One region of the Ferdinandcohnia sp. FSL W7-1320 genome, then DNA from elsewhere that is predicted to be linked to it. Evidence: a T-box and tRNA genes for the amino acid it is inferred to sense, from the RefSeq annotation. Region 1 holds a T-box; the other holds one or more tRNA genes.
What was found. The T-box of region 1 lies ahead of pheS (phenylalanine--tRNA ligase subunit alpha). A T-box ahead of a tRNA ligase gene usually reads a tRNA of that ligase, here a tRNA-Phe.
Positions count from the first base shown of each region.

Region 2: it has a tRNA-Phe gene. The T-box ahead of pheS (phenylalanine--tRNA ligase subunit alpha) is inferred to sense a tRNA for this amino acid. The anticodon was not compared.

Region 1 covers NZ_JBBPAM010000001.1:1,546,963-1,553,452, reverse strand. Annotated here, with positions in the region: gene rnhC (ribonuclease HIII) at 1-172, shown strand, start outside; gene pheT (phenylalanine--tRNA ligase subunit beta) at 316-2,730, opposite strand; gene pheS (phenylalanine--tRNA ligase subunit alpha) at 2,744-3,778, opposite strand; T-box leader at 3,952-4,191, opposite strand; gene NST91_RS07815 (YwaF family protein) at 4,309-4,986, opposite strand; gene NST91_RS07810 (TrmH family RNA methyltransferase) at 5,029-5,778, opposite strand; gene sspI (small acid-soluble spore protein SspI) at 5,900-6,109, shown strand; gene NST91_RS07800 (M20/M25/M40 family metallo-hydrolase) at 6,151-6,490, opposite strand, start outside.
Region 2 covers NZ_JBBPAM010000001.1:1,372,139-1,378,628, reverse strand. Annotated here, with positions in the region: gene NST91_RS07005 (penicillin acylase family protein) at 1-1,571, opposite strand, end outside; gene NST91_RS07000 (TIGR00266 family protein) at 1,758-2,555, shown strand; gene NST91_RS06995 (hypothetical protein) at 2,603-2,776, shown strand; tRNA gene NST91_RS06990 (tRNA-Glu) at 2,880-2,951, opposite strand; tRNA gene NST91_RS06985 (tRNA-Ser) at 2,979-3,069, opposite strand; tRNA gene NST91_RS06980 (tRNA-Asn) at 3,075-3,149, opposite strand; tRNA gene NST91_RS06975 (tRNA-Ile) at 3,161-3,237, opposite strand; tRNA gene NST91_RS06970 (tRNA-Gly) at 3,249-3,322, opposite strand; tRNA gene NST91_RS06965 (tRNA-His) at 3,333-3,408, opposite strand; tRNA gene NST91_RS06960 (tRNA-Phe) at 3,435-3,507, opposite strand; tRNA gene NST91_RS06955 (tRNA-Asp) at 3,516-3,591, opposite strand; tRNA gene NST91_RS06950 (tRNA-Met) at 3,650-3,726, opposite strand; tRNA gene NST91_RS06945 (tRNA-Ser) at 3,925-4,017, opposite strand; tRNA gene NST91_RS06940 (tRNA-Ile) at 4,037-4,113, opposite strand; tRNA gene NST91_RS06935 (tRNA-Met) at 4,133-4,209, opposite strand; tRNA gene NST91_RS06930 (tRNA-Ala) at 4,239-4,314, opposite strand; tRNA gene NST91_RS06925 (tRNA-Pro) at 4,326-4,402, opposite strand; tRNA gene NST91_RS06920 (tRNA-Arg) at 4,408-4,484, opposite strand; tRNA gene NST91_RS06915 (tRNA-Leu) at 4,505-4,593, opposite strand; tRNA gene NST91_RS06910 (tRNA-Gly) at 4,605-4,679, opposite strand; tRNA gene NST91_RS06905 (tRNA-Leu) at 4,684-4,764, opposite strand; tRNA gene NST91_RS06900 (tRNA-Lys) at 4,779-4,854, opposite strand; tRNA gene NST91_RS06895 (tRNA-Thr) at 4,860-4,935, opposite strand; tRNA gene NST91_RS06890 (tRNA-Val) at 4,955-5,030, opposite strand; rRNA gene rrf (5S ribosomal RNA) at 5,041-5,156, opposite strand; rRNA gene NST91_RS06880 (23S ribosomal RNA) at 5,263-6,490, opposite strand, start outside.

The DNA.
Region 1 (6,490 bases):
ATTTGATAAATTAAGTGAGAAGTGCGGTTTGGAGTTAAAAAAAGGGGCCGGTGCTCAGGTTGATGTTGTTGCAGCTAAGCTAATAAAAAAGCATGGTGTTGGTGCACTGCGCACGTATACCAAACTACATTTTGCAAACACAGGAAAAGCGAAGAAAATAGCTGGGATATAAGATAAGAAAGGAGGGCAACTTTGGTCGACAAGCATAAGATGCCCCCAACCTTCCGAAATATTAGGCTTAGATCAGAGAACCGACGACGTCTGAAGCTAGACAAATTAAAAATGGAGTGGGCTACAATTCCCACTCCATTCTTATTATGAACGCAATGTTGCATCAAATTTCTCTGCAACTGCCTTTAGTACTTTTTCATGTGCTTTTGTTACTTCTTCCTCTGTTAGAGTACGTTCTGGATCAAAGTATTTGATCGAGTATGCAACTGATTTTTTCCCAGGCTCCATACGCTCTCCTTCATATAGGTCAAAGATCGTAACATCGCGGAGTAACTTTCCACCCGCTTCAATAATGACCTGCTTCATATCACCTGCAGCAACTGAATTGTCCACGACAAGTGCGATGTCACGAGTCATTGATGGGTATCTTGGAATTGGCTGGTAGAGTATTTCTTCTACATCTGCTTCCAAGACATCCTTTAATGATAATTCAACCACATAAGTCGGTGTTAAATCTAAGTCTTTTTGGACATTTGGATGAATTTGACCAATAAATCCGATTTCCTTATTGTCTAATAATACAGTAGCTGTACGACCAGGATGCATATCTTCCACTCTTGCTTGAAGGAATGATGTTCTATTTCCAAGACCTAACTTTTCAAATAGACCTTCTACAATACCTTTAACCACATAGAAGTCCACTGCTTTTTTCTCACCCTGCCATGTTGGTGATAACCACGAACCTGTAAGAGCTATCGCAAGATGTTCTTTCTCTTCAGGTAGTTCCTGGCCAGGTCTAGTAATAAATACCGCACCCGTTTCATAAGTAGCTACACTGTCAATCTGGCGAGCGAGGTTATGTGAAACAACTTCTAATAAATGAGGAAGAAGACTAAGTCTTAAAAGACTACGTTCCTCGCTCATTGGCATTGCCAAACGTATAGGTTCGCTTTTTTCAAGTGCGTATTTAGTAACTTTTTCAGCACTAGTAAGTGAATATGTGGTGCTTTGATATAAGCCTACACCTTCTAGATATCTTCTAACTAAACGACGCTTAGCTTGGTAATCCGTTAATCTGCCAGGATTTGATTCGCCAACTGGAAGTGTTGTTGGTAGCTCATCATAACCGAATAACCGCGCAACTTCTTCGATTAAATCCTCTTCAATCGTAATGTCAGGTCTGCGAGTTGGTGCAGTAACATGGAACGTATTGTTATCCACAGTATATGGGAATTGTAGGTTTGTAAAAATCTCTTCTACTTTTTCTTTTGTTATCTCAGTTCCTAACACTTTATTAATTCTCTCTAGTGAAACCGATACTTCTACAGGTTGAATATCAAGAGTATCAACTGCTACAACACCATCAAGAACCACACCGCCAGCAAGCTCTGCCATTAGCTCAGCAGCACGGTCAGCTGCTTCACGAGTACGATTAGGATCAATTCCTTTTTCAAAGCGAGCACTTGCCTCACTGCGTAATCCGTGATCCTTAGAAGACTTACGGATTGTACTTCCTGTAAAATAAGCAGACTCTATTAATACTGTTGTTGTGTCATTTTTAACTTCAGAATTTGCTCCACCCATTACACCTGCAAGGGCAACTGGCACCGTTCCATTTGTAATAACAAGGTGTTCGTTCGTTAATGTACGCTCTACATCGTCTAATGTTGTAATCTTTTCTCCGTTATTTGCACGTCTTACAAGAATTTCATTAGAGCCTAGTCGATCATAATCAAAGGCATGTAAAGGTTGGCCATATTCTAATAAAATATAATTTGTAATATCAACTACATTATTGTGTGGTCGAATTCCTTCTGCCATCAGGCGTGCTTGAAGCCACAATGGTGATGGACCGATTTTAACGTTCTTTACAACTCGCGCCACATATAATGGATTATCTTCGTTTGCATCAACAGCAATTGAAATATAATCCTCCGCTTTTTCCTCTGAGGTTATTACTTTTGGTTGTGGAAGTTTAACTTCTCTGCCTAGAATAGCTGCAACTTCATAAGCAACCCCCAACATGCTCATAGCATCAGAACGATTAGGTGTTAGTCCTAACTCAAGAACTTTGTCATCAAGATTTAGTTGGGCAATCGCGTCCGCTCCTGGCACAACATCATGTGGAAATACAAAGATACCTTCTGAATATTCTTTTGAAACAAGTTTTGATTCAATGCCAAGCTCTTGTAGGGAACAAATCATACCATTTGATTCTTCACCTCGAAGCTTCGCCTTTTTGATTTTGAAGTTACCTGGAAGTACAGCTCCTACCTTTGCCACGACCACCTTTTGGCCTTTTGCAACATTTGGTGCACCACAAATAATTTGAACAGGTTCACCTTCACCTAAATCGACTTGACATTTATTTAATTTATCAGCATTGGGATGTTGCTCACATTCTAATACATGACCGACAACAATTCCGCTAATGCCTTCCCCTAAATGATCGACACCTTCAACTTCAATTCCACTTCTAGTGATTTTCTCTGCTAATTCTTCAGCAGTTACACCTGATAAATCAACGTATTCTTGTAACCATTTATATGAAACAAACATGTTTTTTCCCTCCTTAAGCCCGATTAAATTGTTTGATGAAACGATTATCATTTGTGTATAAATGACGAATATCATCAATTCCGTATTTTAACATTGCAATACGCTCTGGGCCCATTCCGAACGCGAAGCCTGTATATTTCTTTGAATCAAATCCAGACATTTCAAGTACATTTGGATGAACCATACCAGCACCTAAAATTTCAATCCAGCCTGTTTTCTTACAAACATTACAGCCATCTCCACCACATTTAAAGCATGAGATGTCCATCTCTACTGAAGGCTCAGTGAATGGGAAGAAGCTTGGACGTAGACGGATTTCACGATCTTCACCAAACATTTTCTTTGCAAACGTATTTAAAGTACCTTTAAGGTCACTCATACGAATGTTTTCATCCACAACCAATCCTTCAATTTGAGTGAATTGATGGGAATGTGTCGCATCATCGTTGTCTCGGCGGTATACTTTACCAGGACAGATAATTTTTACAGGTCCTTTTCCTTTATGCTTTTCCATTGTTCTTGCTTGAACAGGAGACGTTTGGGTACGAAGTAAAATATCCTCAGTGATGTAAAATGAATCCTGCATGTCCCTTGCTGGGTGGTCCTTCGGTAAATTTAAGGCCTCAAAATTGTAATAATCTTTCTCGACTTCTGGCCCCTCAGCGATTGAATAACCCATACCAAGGAAAAGATCTTCAATTTCTTCAATTACCTTAGTAAGTGGATGAGGTCCACCTACCTTAATCGGTCTTCCAGGTAAGGTCACATCGATTGTTTCAGAAGCAAGTCTTTTTTCAACTTCTTCTTTTTCAAGTAATTCCTGTTTTGCAGTTAATTTTTCAGTAATTTGCTCTCTTACTTCATTTACAAGCGCACCCATTTTAGGACGCTCTTCGGCAGAAAGCTTGCCCATCCCTCTTAGTACTTCAGTGATAGGTCCTTTTTTTCCTAAATACGCAACACGAATATCGTTTAATTCTTTAAGATTCGTTGAAGCTTCGACTTTTGCCAGAGCTTCTTCTTTCAGCTCAAGTAATCTTTCTTGCATTCATAATTCCTCCTTTTTTCTTAGAAAAGCACAAGGCGCCCCAATTCCAGCTAAAAGTATACACGTCCTGTGCATAGCACTGGAATCCTAGCCATCCTGGCATGGGCTTGTGACCTCGAGCCGATGGCGCCTGGAGCTAGACATCAAGACAAAATAAAAAACCTCAATCCCAAAAAAGGGACGAGGTTTAGATTCGTGGTACCACCCTTGTTAACAATTATCAAATACTAATTGTTCACTTCGTTTCGATAACGGCAAATGCCGGTACACCTTTACGTTTTGAATGACAAAACGGTCCCAGTGCCAACTCAAGAGGTGAATTCACTTTCTTCTTCTATAAAAATGCTTGCAGTCTCGGCATTTTCTCCCTAGATAGTGAGTGGAAAGTTACTGGTCTCTATCACTGTTTTTACGATATAAGGATGTTTAAAAAGTCACCAAATGATAAGCATCGACTTTTTAAAACACAGATTTTATGTAAGCATATAAATTATATTATACGTATCTTTGTTGTACAAATCAAACCCATTTTAATTCTTTTTTCGTATAAATGGGAGATAGAGAATAAAAAACATAAACAATGCGACTATTTCCAAGGATAAAATATACCAAGGGTACGGACCCAAAAAATCGATTAGGCTTGGATTTATTGGCTTTCGTGCGAGAAACATATAATTTCCACCTGTTGCTTTGTTAATAAAAAAGACAACTATTGCAATAACATTTAAAGCAGCAAATGCCTTCCAAATAGATGTGAAAGCCGGCCTACAATTCTCATACCAAATCATGTACAAGCTCGCTAGTATGATGGCGATATGTGCTAGAAAAAAATGAAAATAGCGATAATGTGGAAAATCATAAGCAAGCTCTGGTGTAAGCATTGCTTGTAGAGCACCACCAATGCCTAGGAAATACGTAATTTCAAATAAAAAAAACTTTCGTGTTAACAACATGATGATACTTAAAAACAATGAGATTGAGCATAGCTGAAATGGCAATGAATCTACTGGATCCCATACTCCCGTTTTCAAATACCATATGTAAAGCGATAGTTCACTTGCTAATAAAAAGAAAGCTAAGGAATAACGGATTGCTGATTTTCTCTTTGTGAGTGTTGCTCGAAAAATAAATAAAACTATCCCTGAAGCAAACAATAAGCCTAACATCACAACATGTGAAAGAGCTAACCACCGAAACGGGTCTCCGATAACGGAACTTCCGAAAAAGTCGTTTATTATACTCCCCCCTCTTTATCGTAAATGATACAGTAAAATCCCTGCTGCTACTGCAACGTTTAATGATTCACTTCTACCGAAGATTGGGATATAAAGGTTTTGATCTGTTTTATCTAGTAATTCTGGCTCGACTCCATTTCCTTCATTTCCAACAATCAATGCAAATGACTCTCCAACAGACGCTTGTTTATAATCAACTGCATCTTTTAAAGATGTTCCATATACTTTAATCCCATTTTGTTTAAGTTTTAAGATAGTGTCGTGAAGATTTTCTTTAATAATAGGTATATGAAATATGGAGCCTTGTGTAGAACGAATGACCTTTGAGTTATAGACATCAACGCTTCCTTCACCAATAATGACTGCATCAATTCCTGCTGCATCTGCCGTTCGAATCATCGTCCCTAGATTACCGGGATCTTGTACAGCATCTATTAATAAGAGCCTAGAGATCTTTCCACCTTCTTTTACCGAGTATTGCTCACAAACTGCAGCAACTCCTTGAGAAGTATCAGTATCACTTATTTCCTGCATGATTTTTTCCGTCACAATCGTGATTGACAAATCATCTACAATCCACTCTGATGGGATGTCTGTTGTTTCACTTATAATCAATTCTTGGATGACTACATCACTTTTTAATGCCTCTTCTATTAAATGAAATCCTTCTATCATAAAAGTTCTTGATTTGTCACGTTCCTTTTTTGTATGTAGTTTTTTCCATTGTTTTATTTGAGGATTTTTATTTGATTCGATTCGTTTCAATTTGTCAATTGCTCCTTTTTGCTAATTCTTTTTCCATTATATCCTAACAAAGATACATAATAAAACGGTATAACGTAAATCATAGTAAAGAAAAAGTTACATATGAAAGGTGTGCATGTGAATGAACTTAAACTTAAGACATGCTGTAAAGCACAATGTCACAGGAAATTCTCAGGCTGAATTAGAAGATACAATAGTAGATGCTATCCAAAGTGGCGAAGAAAAAATGCTTCCTGGTTTAGGTGTTTTGTTTGAAGTCATTTGGCAAAATGCAAGCCAAGAGGATAAGCAAGAAATGCTTGCAACATTAGAGCAAGGATTAAAGCAGTAGTTAGAAAAAGCCGATGATAAACTCATCGGCTTTACTTGTTCTTATTCAAATTTAATTTTGTTGACAGTCTCTTGATCAAGACGTTTGATTACTTCTGCAATTAACTTAACAGCATTTTCATAATCATCACGGTGAAGAATTCCTGCGTGTGAATGAATGTAACGGGTTGCGATTGTAATCGCTAATGATGGAACGCCTTCTAATGTAATGTGGATTGCTCCAGCATCTGTTCCACCACCTGCAATCGCATCAAATTGGTATGGAATACTTAGCTCATCAGCCACTCCAACAACAAAATCACGCAATCCCTTGTGAGAAACCATAGAAGCATCGTATAAAATGATTTGTGGACCTTCTCCCATTTTACTCATTGCTTCTTTT
Region 2 (6,490 bases), 170 kb from region 1:
GGCTGTGCCCAAGTATTCGTAATATGGTATGGATAATCATCTGTTACAATTCTATTATTTGCCGTAGAAATAAACCCCTCCTCTGGGTTCACAATTGTTGGAAGTTCATCCCATGGAATAAAACCCTCCCACTCATATTCATCCGTCCAACCTGGTACAGGTATCGAACTATCTCCCTTTTTTCGAATAGGAATTAACCCATTCGCTCGATAAGCAATGGTTCCATCCGTAGCTGCAAAAACAAAATTTTGAGCAGGGGTATGAAAATATGTAAGAGCTTCTTTAAATTCATCCCAACTCTTCGCCTTGTTAAACATCAACACCGCTTCAAGTTCAGTCGAAGGATCGAGAGCTGTCCATCTTAAAGCTAAAGCAGTTTCTTCCTTGTGGTCATGAGTGAATTCTGAAATAATGGGACCATGCCTTGTTACCTGAACTTGATAAGGAATTGTTTCTCCATCCTTCACTTTTATTGGTTCATCAATAATTCTTGCATCCTCCCACTTCCCCATATACTCAAACTGATTTGGATTTTCTGGATTTCTTTTTTCAATATATAAATCCTGGACATCAGGACCTACATTGGTAACTCCCCAGACGATATGTTCATTACGTCCTAATATAATTCCTGGAACACCTGCAAAAATGACACCACTTACGTTTACCTCATTATTTTGTAAATGCGTTTCATACCAAATCGACGGAGTAGCCAAAGCTAAATGAGGATCATCCGCTAGAATCGGCATACCTGACTCAGATTTTTCTCCACTAACCACCCAGTTATTACTCCCATTAAATTCATTTGGGAAAGGAGCTTGTGCAATACTTTTGGAAATATCAATAGGATTTTCTTTCATTACTTGAAGAACTGTTGCCCCATCTTCAGGATATGTAGGAAATAATTCAAGTAGTTTTTCTTCTGACACATGCTGTGCCATGTAATAACGAAAGGCTTGACCTTTATAATGACCTCCTAAATCATAAGCCATATACTTACCTATCGTGAGTGAGTCTATAGGACTCCACTCCGTTGGTTCATATCCGGCAAGAGTAAATTCGACGGGTAATGTATTCTTCTCCTTTGCTTCCTTAATAAAAGCATTTACGCCATCTGCATAAGATTGTAAGACACCTTTCGCTTCTGTCGAGTATCCATCGTACGAGATTTTAGCTGCTCTTCGTAAGCCAAGAGTTCTATAATATTTATCCTGTTCAATTAGGGAGCTACCAATTACCTCACTGAGCTCTCCTGATGCCTGTCTACGGCTTAGATCCATTTGAAATAACCTGTCCTGAGCCGTTACATATCCTTGTGCAAAATACAGATCGTGAGTGTTTTTAGCACTTATATGGGGAACCCCATTTTGATCACGAATCACTTCAACCTCATCAGTAATACCAGCAACATTAATTGTACCTTCAATTTCTGGTAAACTCTTTCTCAAAAATAAATAGCCTGCCAAAATACTTGCGACAAGCAGGAGGATGATTATAATTCCTGATACTAAAATAACCCTCCATCTTTTCTTTCTGGGCCAAATACGTCTTTTTACTGCGACTTCTGAACTCATAAACTCCTCCTTAGACTAACTATTTCAAGAAAATTCTAAATATATTATAATATCTCATTTTCATTTTGTCATTGAAATCTCCAATAGACTGACATTATTTTCATACTTAGTGAAAAGCTTAAAGGAAGATACTAAGCAAATGACGAATTATTTCTATATATCATTTTTAATGAAAGGAAGAGTATAATGAACGCTCATGAGATTGAATACAAACTATATGGAGATGACATGCAATTTGTTGAAATCGAGCTAGATCCGAGTGAAAGTGTTATTGCGGAAGCAGGAGCCATGATGATGATGGAAGATGGAATCTCGATGGAAACCATATTCGGTGATGGTTCAGAATCTGGAGGTGGAGGTTTATTAGGTAAACTGTTTGGTGCAGGTAAAAGAGTCCTTACTGGTGAGAGTCTTTTTATGACAGTTTTTACCAATAGCCATATGGGCAAAAAACATGTTTCGTTTGCTGCCCCATATCCTGGAAAAATCATCCCGGTTGATTTAAGCATGCTAGGTGGAAAAGTGATTTGTCAAAAAGATTCTTTTTTATGTGCAGCAAAAGGAGTATCAGTCGGAATAGACTTTCAACGCAAATTAGGTACTGGTTTCTTCGGTGGAGAGGGCTTCATCATGCAAAAATTAGAAGGAGATGGATTAGCCTTTTTACACGCAGGTGGAACCATACATAAAAAAGAACTCCAACCTGGTGAAATCCTTCGAATAGACACAGGCTGCTTAGTTGGGATGACGAAGGAAGTAGATTACAATATCGAATATGTAGGGAAAATAAAAACAGCTTTCTTTGGTGGTGAAGGTTTATTCTACGCAACTGTACGTGGCCCTGGAACAGTTTGGGTACAATCATTGCCATTTAGCCGTATGGCAGACCGTATCTTCGCAAGTGCACCTAGAAATGGGGGAAGCACAGGTGAAGGAAGTATTCTAGGAGGAATCGGAAATTTATTAAACGGTGATAACAGATAGAATAAATATAAGTATAACTGGGAAGATAATAAATGGAGGTGTGGAAGATGAAACGTAAAGAAGACGTTAATAAAAAACCCGATGCTCCACTATTTGATGCCCCAGATGATAAAATTCTAGCATTTGACATGTTCCGTGGAATATCACCCGGAATCTTCTCAGATGTAGATTTAGACAACCCCGCAAAGAAAATAGAAGATGATATCATTTCTCAAGATTAAGCACCTGGCAACAGGTGTTTTTCTTTTTGTAACCGTAAAAAAATAAGAAACTAGAAATCTAGTAAAATAAAAAAACGCCATGAGAAATTCTCATAACGTTTGATGACCCGTACGGGATTCGAACCCGTGTTACCGCCGTGAAAGGGCGGTGTCTTAACCGCTTGACCAACGGGCCAGAAAAAAGTATTTATATGATTCGACATGGCGGAGAAGGAGGGATTTGAACCCTCGCGCCGCTTACGCGACCTACACCCTTAGCAGGGGCGCCTCTTCAGCCACTTGAGTACTTCCCCAAAAATGGCTCCGCAGGTAGGATTCGAACCTACGACCGATCGGTTAACAGCCGATAGCTCTACCACTGAGCTACTGCGGAATAATTATATATGGTGGGCCTAAATGGACTCGAACCATCGACCTCACGCTTATCAGGCGTGCGCTCTAACCAGCTGAGCTATAGGCCCATTGTATAAATTGGAGCGGGTGATGAGAATCGAACTCACGACATCAGCTTGGAAGGCTGAGGTTTTACCATTAAACTACACCCGCATTTTTTATATGGGGCGGCTGATGGGAATCGAACCCACGAATGTCGGAACCACAATCCGATGCGTTAACCACTTCGCCACAGCCGCCATTAAAGTTTATAAAATTAGAAAGGTGGCTCAGGACGGAATCGAACCGCCGACACAAGGATTTTCAGTCCTTTGCTCTACCGACTGAGCTACTGAGCCACAAAATATGGCGGTCCCGACCGGGATCGAACCGGCGATCTCCTGCGTGACAGGCAGGCATGTTAACCGCTACACCACGGGACCATTTTTAACAACAAAAATTATTTTACTATAACTTCTTGTGCTTGTCAACACTTTTTTTTGGTTGCGGGGGCAGGATTTGAACCTACGACCTTCGGGTTATGAGCCCGACGAGCTACCAGACTGCTCCACCCCGCGATAATAGAATTTATAAAGTTTATGTTATGCGCTATGCAAGTAAATAACTGTCCCCTTCCTCTTCAAGCTTATTCTTGAAGCATGTCCGTCGGGACAACTCGCAGTATATCGATGATGCAACGCTCGTTGCTCCACCCAGCGATATATAGAAGGTTTATAAAATATGACTTTCTTACACCATATATTTGTTAAAAAATATGGCGGAGGAAGAGGGATTCGAACCCCCGCGGGCTTTAACACCCCTGTCGGTTTTCAAGACCGATCCCTTCAGCCGGACTTGGGTATTCCTCCACATATATAAGGTTGTAAATGGTGGACCTTGTAGGACTCGAACCTACGACCGGACGGTTATGAGCCGTCTGCTCTAACCAGCTGAGCTAAAGGTCCTAGAATTTTTAATTTTAAATGGTAGCGGCGGAGGGGATCGAACCCCCGACCTCACGGGTATGAACCGTACGCTCTAGCCAGCTGAGCTACACCGCCATAATTAAAGTAATTATTTAAAATTCTAATGGTGGAGCCTAGCGGGATCGAACCGCTGACCTCCTGCGTGCAAAGCAGGCGCTCTCCCAGCTGAGCTAAGGCCCCAATTTTGTTAATGGTCGGGAAGACAGGATTCGAACCTGCGACCCCTTGGTCCCAAACCAAGTGCTCTACCAAGCTGAGCTACTTCCCGTAAAATGGCGCGCCCGATAGGAGTCGAACCCATAACCTTCTGATCCGTAGTCAGACGCTCTATCCAATTGAGCTACGGGCGCACTTTTTTTATTTTATTAGATGGTGCCGAGGACCGGAATCGAACCGGTACGGTAGTCACCTACCGCAGGATTTTAAGTCCTGTGCGTCTGCCAGTTCCGCCACCCCGGCAAGTAATGCCATGGAGCGGAAGACGGGATTCGAACCCGCGACCCCCACCTTGGCAAGGTGGTGTTCTACCACTGAACTACTTCCGCATAATGCGGGTGAAGGGACTCGAACCCCCACGTCAAAGACACTAGATCCTAAGTCTAGCGCGTCTGCCAATTCCGCCACACCCGCATATTTAATTTAAATGGTGAGCCATGAAGGACTCGAACCTTCGACCCTCTGATTAAAAGTCAGATGCTCTACCAACTGAGCTAATGGCTCGCAAGTGGTGCCGGCTAGAGGACTTGAACCCCCAACCTACTGATTACAAGTCAGTTGCTCTACCAATTGAGCTAAACCGGCAAATTAAACTTAAAATATATGGTGGAGGATGACGGGATCGAACCGCCGACCCCCTGCTTGTAAGGCAGGTGCTCTCCCAGCTGAGCTAATCCTCCGTCTCATCCAACCTAGCGACGTCCTACTCTCACAGGGGCAAAGCCCCAACTACCATCGGCGCTGAGAAGCTTAACTTCCGTGTTCGGTATGGGAACGGGTGTGACCTTCTCGCTATCGTCACTAGATAAGTTAAAGACAAGATATATTATACTATCTTCAAAAAAAATTTCAAGAAGAAATTTTCATTCCTTCAAAACTAAATAACGTACTTACATTCATCTTCGAAGTATTTTGGTTAAGTCCTCGATCGATTAGTATCAGTCAGCTGCACATGTCACCATGCTTCCACCTCTGACCTATCAACCTCGTCATCTTCGAGGGATCTTACTAGTTTAACACTATGGGAAATCTCATCTTGAGGGGGGCTTCATGCTTAGATGCTTTCAGCACTTATCCCTTCCACACATAGCTACCCAGCTATGCCCTTGGCAGAACAACTGGTACACCAGCGGTGTGTCCATCCCGGTCCTCTCGTACTAAGGACAGCTCCTCTCAAATTTCCTACGCCCACGACGGATAGGGACCGAACTGTCTCACGACGTTCTGAACCCAGCTCGCGTACCGCTTTAATGGGCGAACAGCCCAACCCTTGGGACCGACTACAGCCCCAGGATGCGATGAGCCGACATCGAGGTGCCAAACCTCCCCGTCGATGTGGACTCTTGGGGGAGATAAGCCTGTTATCCCCGGGGTAGCTTTTATCCGTTGAGCGATGGCCCTTCCATGCGGAACCACCGGATCACTAAGCCCGACTTTCGTCCCTGCTCGACTTGTAGGTCTCGCAGTCAAGCTCCCTTGTGCCTTTACACTCTACGAATGATTTCCAACCATTCTGAGGGAACCTTTGGGCGCCTCCGTTACTTTTTAGGAGGCGACCGCCCCAGTCAAACTGCCCACCTGACACTGTCTCCAAGGCCGATAAGGCCTTCGGGTTAGAATTTCAATACAGCCAGGGTAGTATCCCACCGATGCCTCCACCGAAGCTGGCGCTCCGGCTTCCAAGGCTCCTACCTATCCTGTACAAGCTGTACCAAAATTCAATATCAGGCTGCAGTAAAGCTCCACGGGGTCTTTCCGTCCTGTCGCGGGTAACCTGCATCTTCACAGGTACTATAATTTCACCGAGTCTCTCGTTGAGACAGTGCCCAGATCGTTACACCTTTCGTGCGGGTCAGAACTTACCTGACAAGGAATTTCGCTACCTTAGGACCGTTATAGTTACGGCCGCCGTTTACTGGGGCTTCGATTCAGAGCTTCGCTTGCGCTAACCCCTCCTCTTAACCTTCCAGCACCGGGCAGGTGTCAGCCCCTATACTTCGCCTTGCGGCTTCGCAGAGACCTGTGTTTTTGCTAAACAGTCGCCTGGGCCTATTCACTGCGGCTCTTCAGGGCTATGCACCCTAAAAAGCACCCCTTCTCCCGAAGTTACGGGGTCATTTTGCCGAGTTCCTTAACGAGA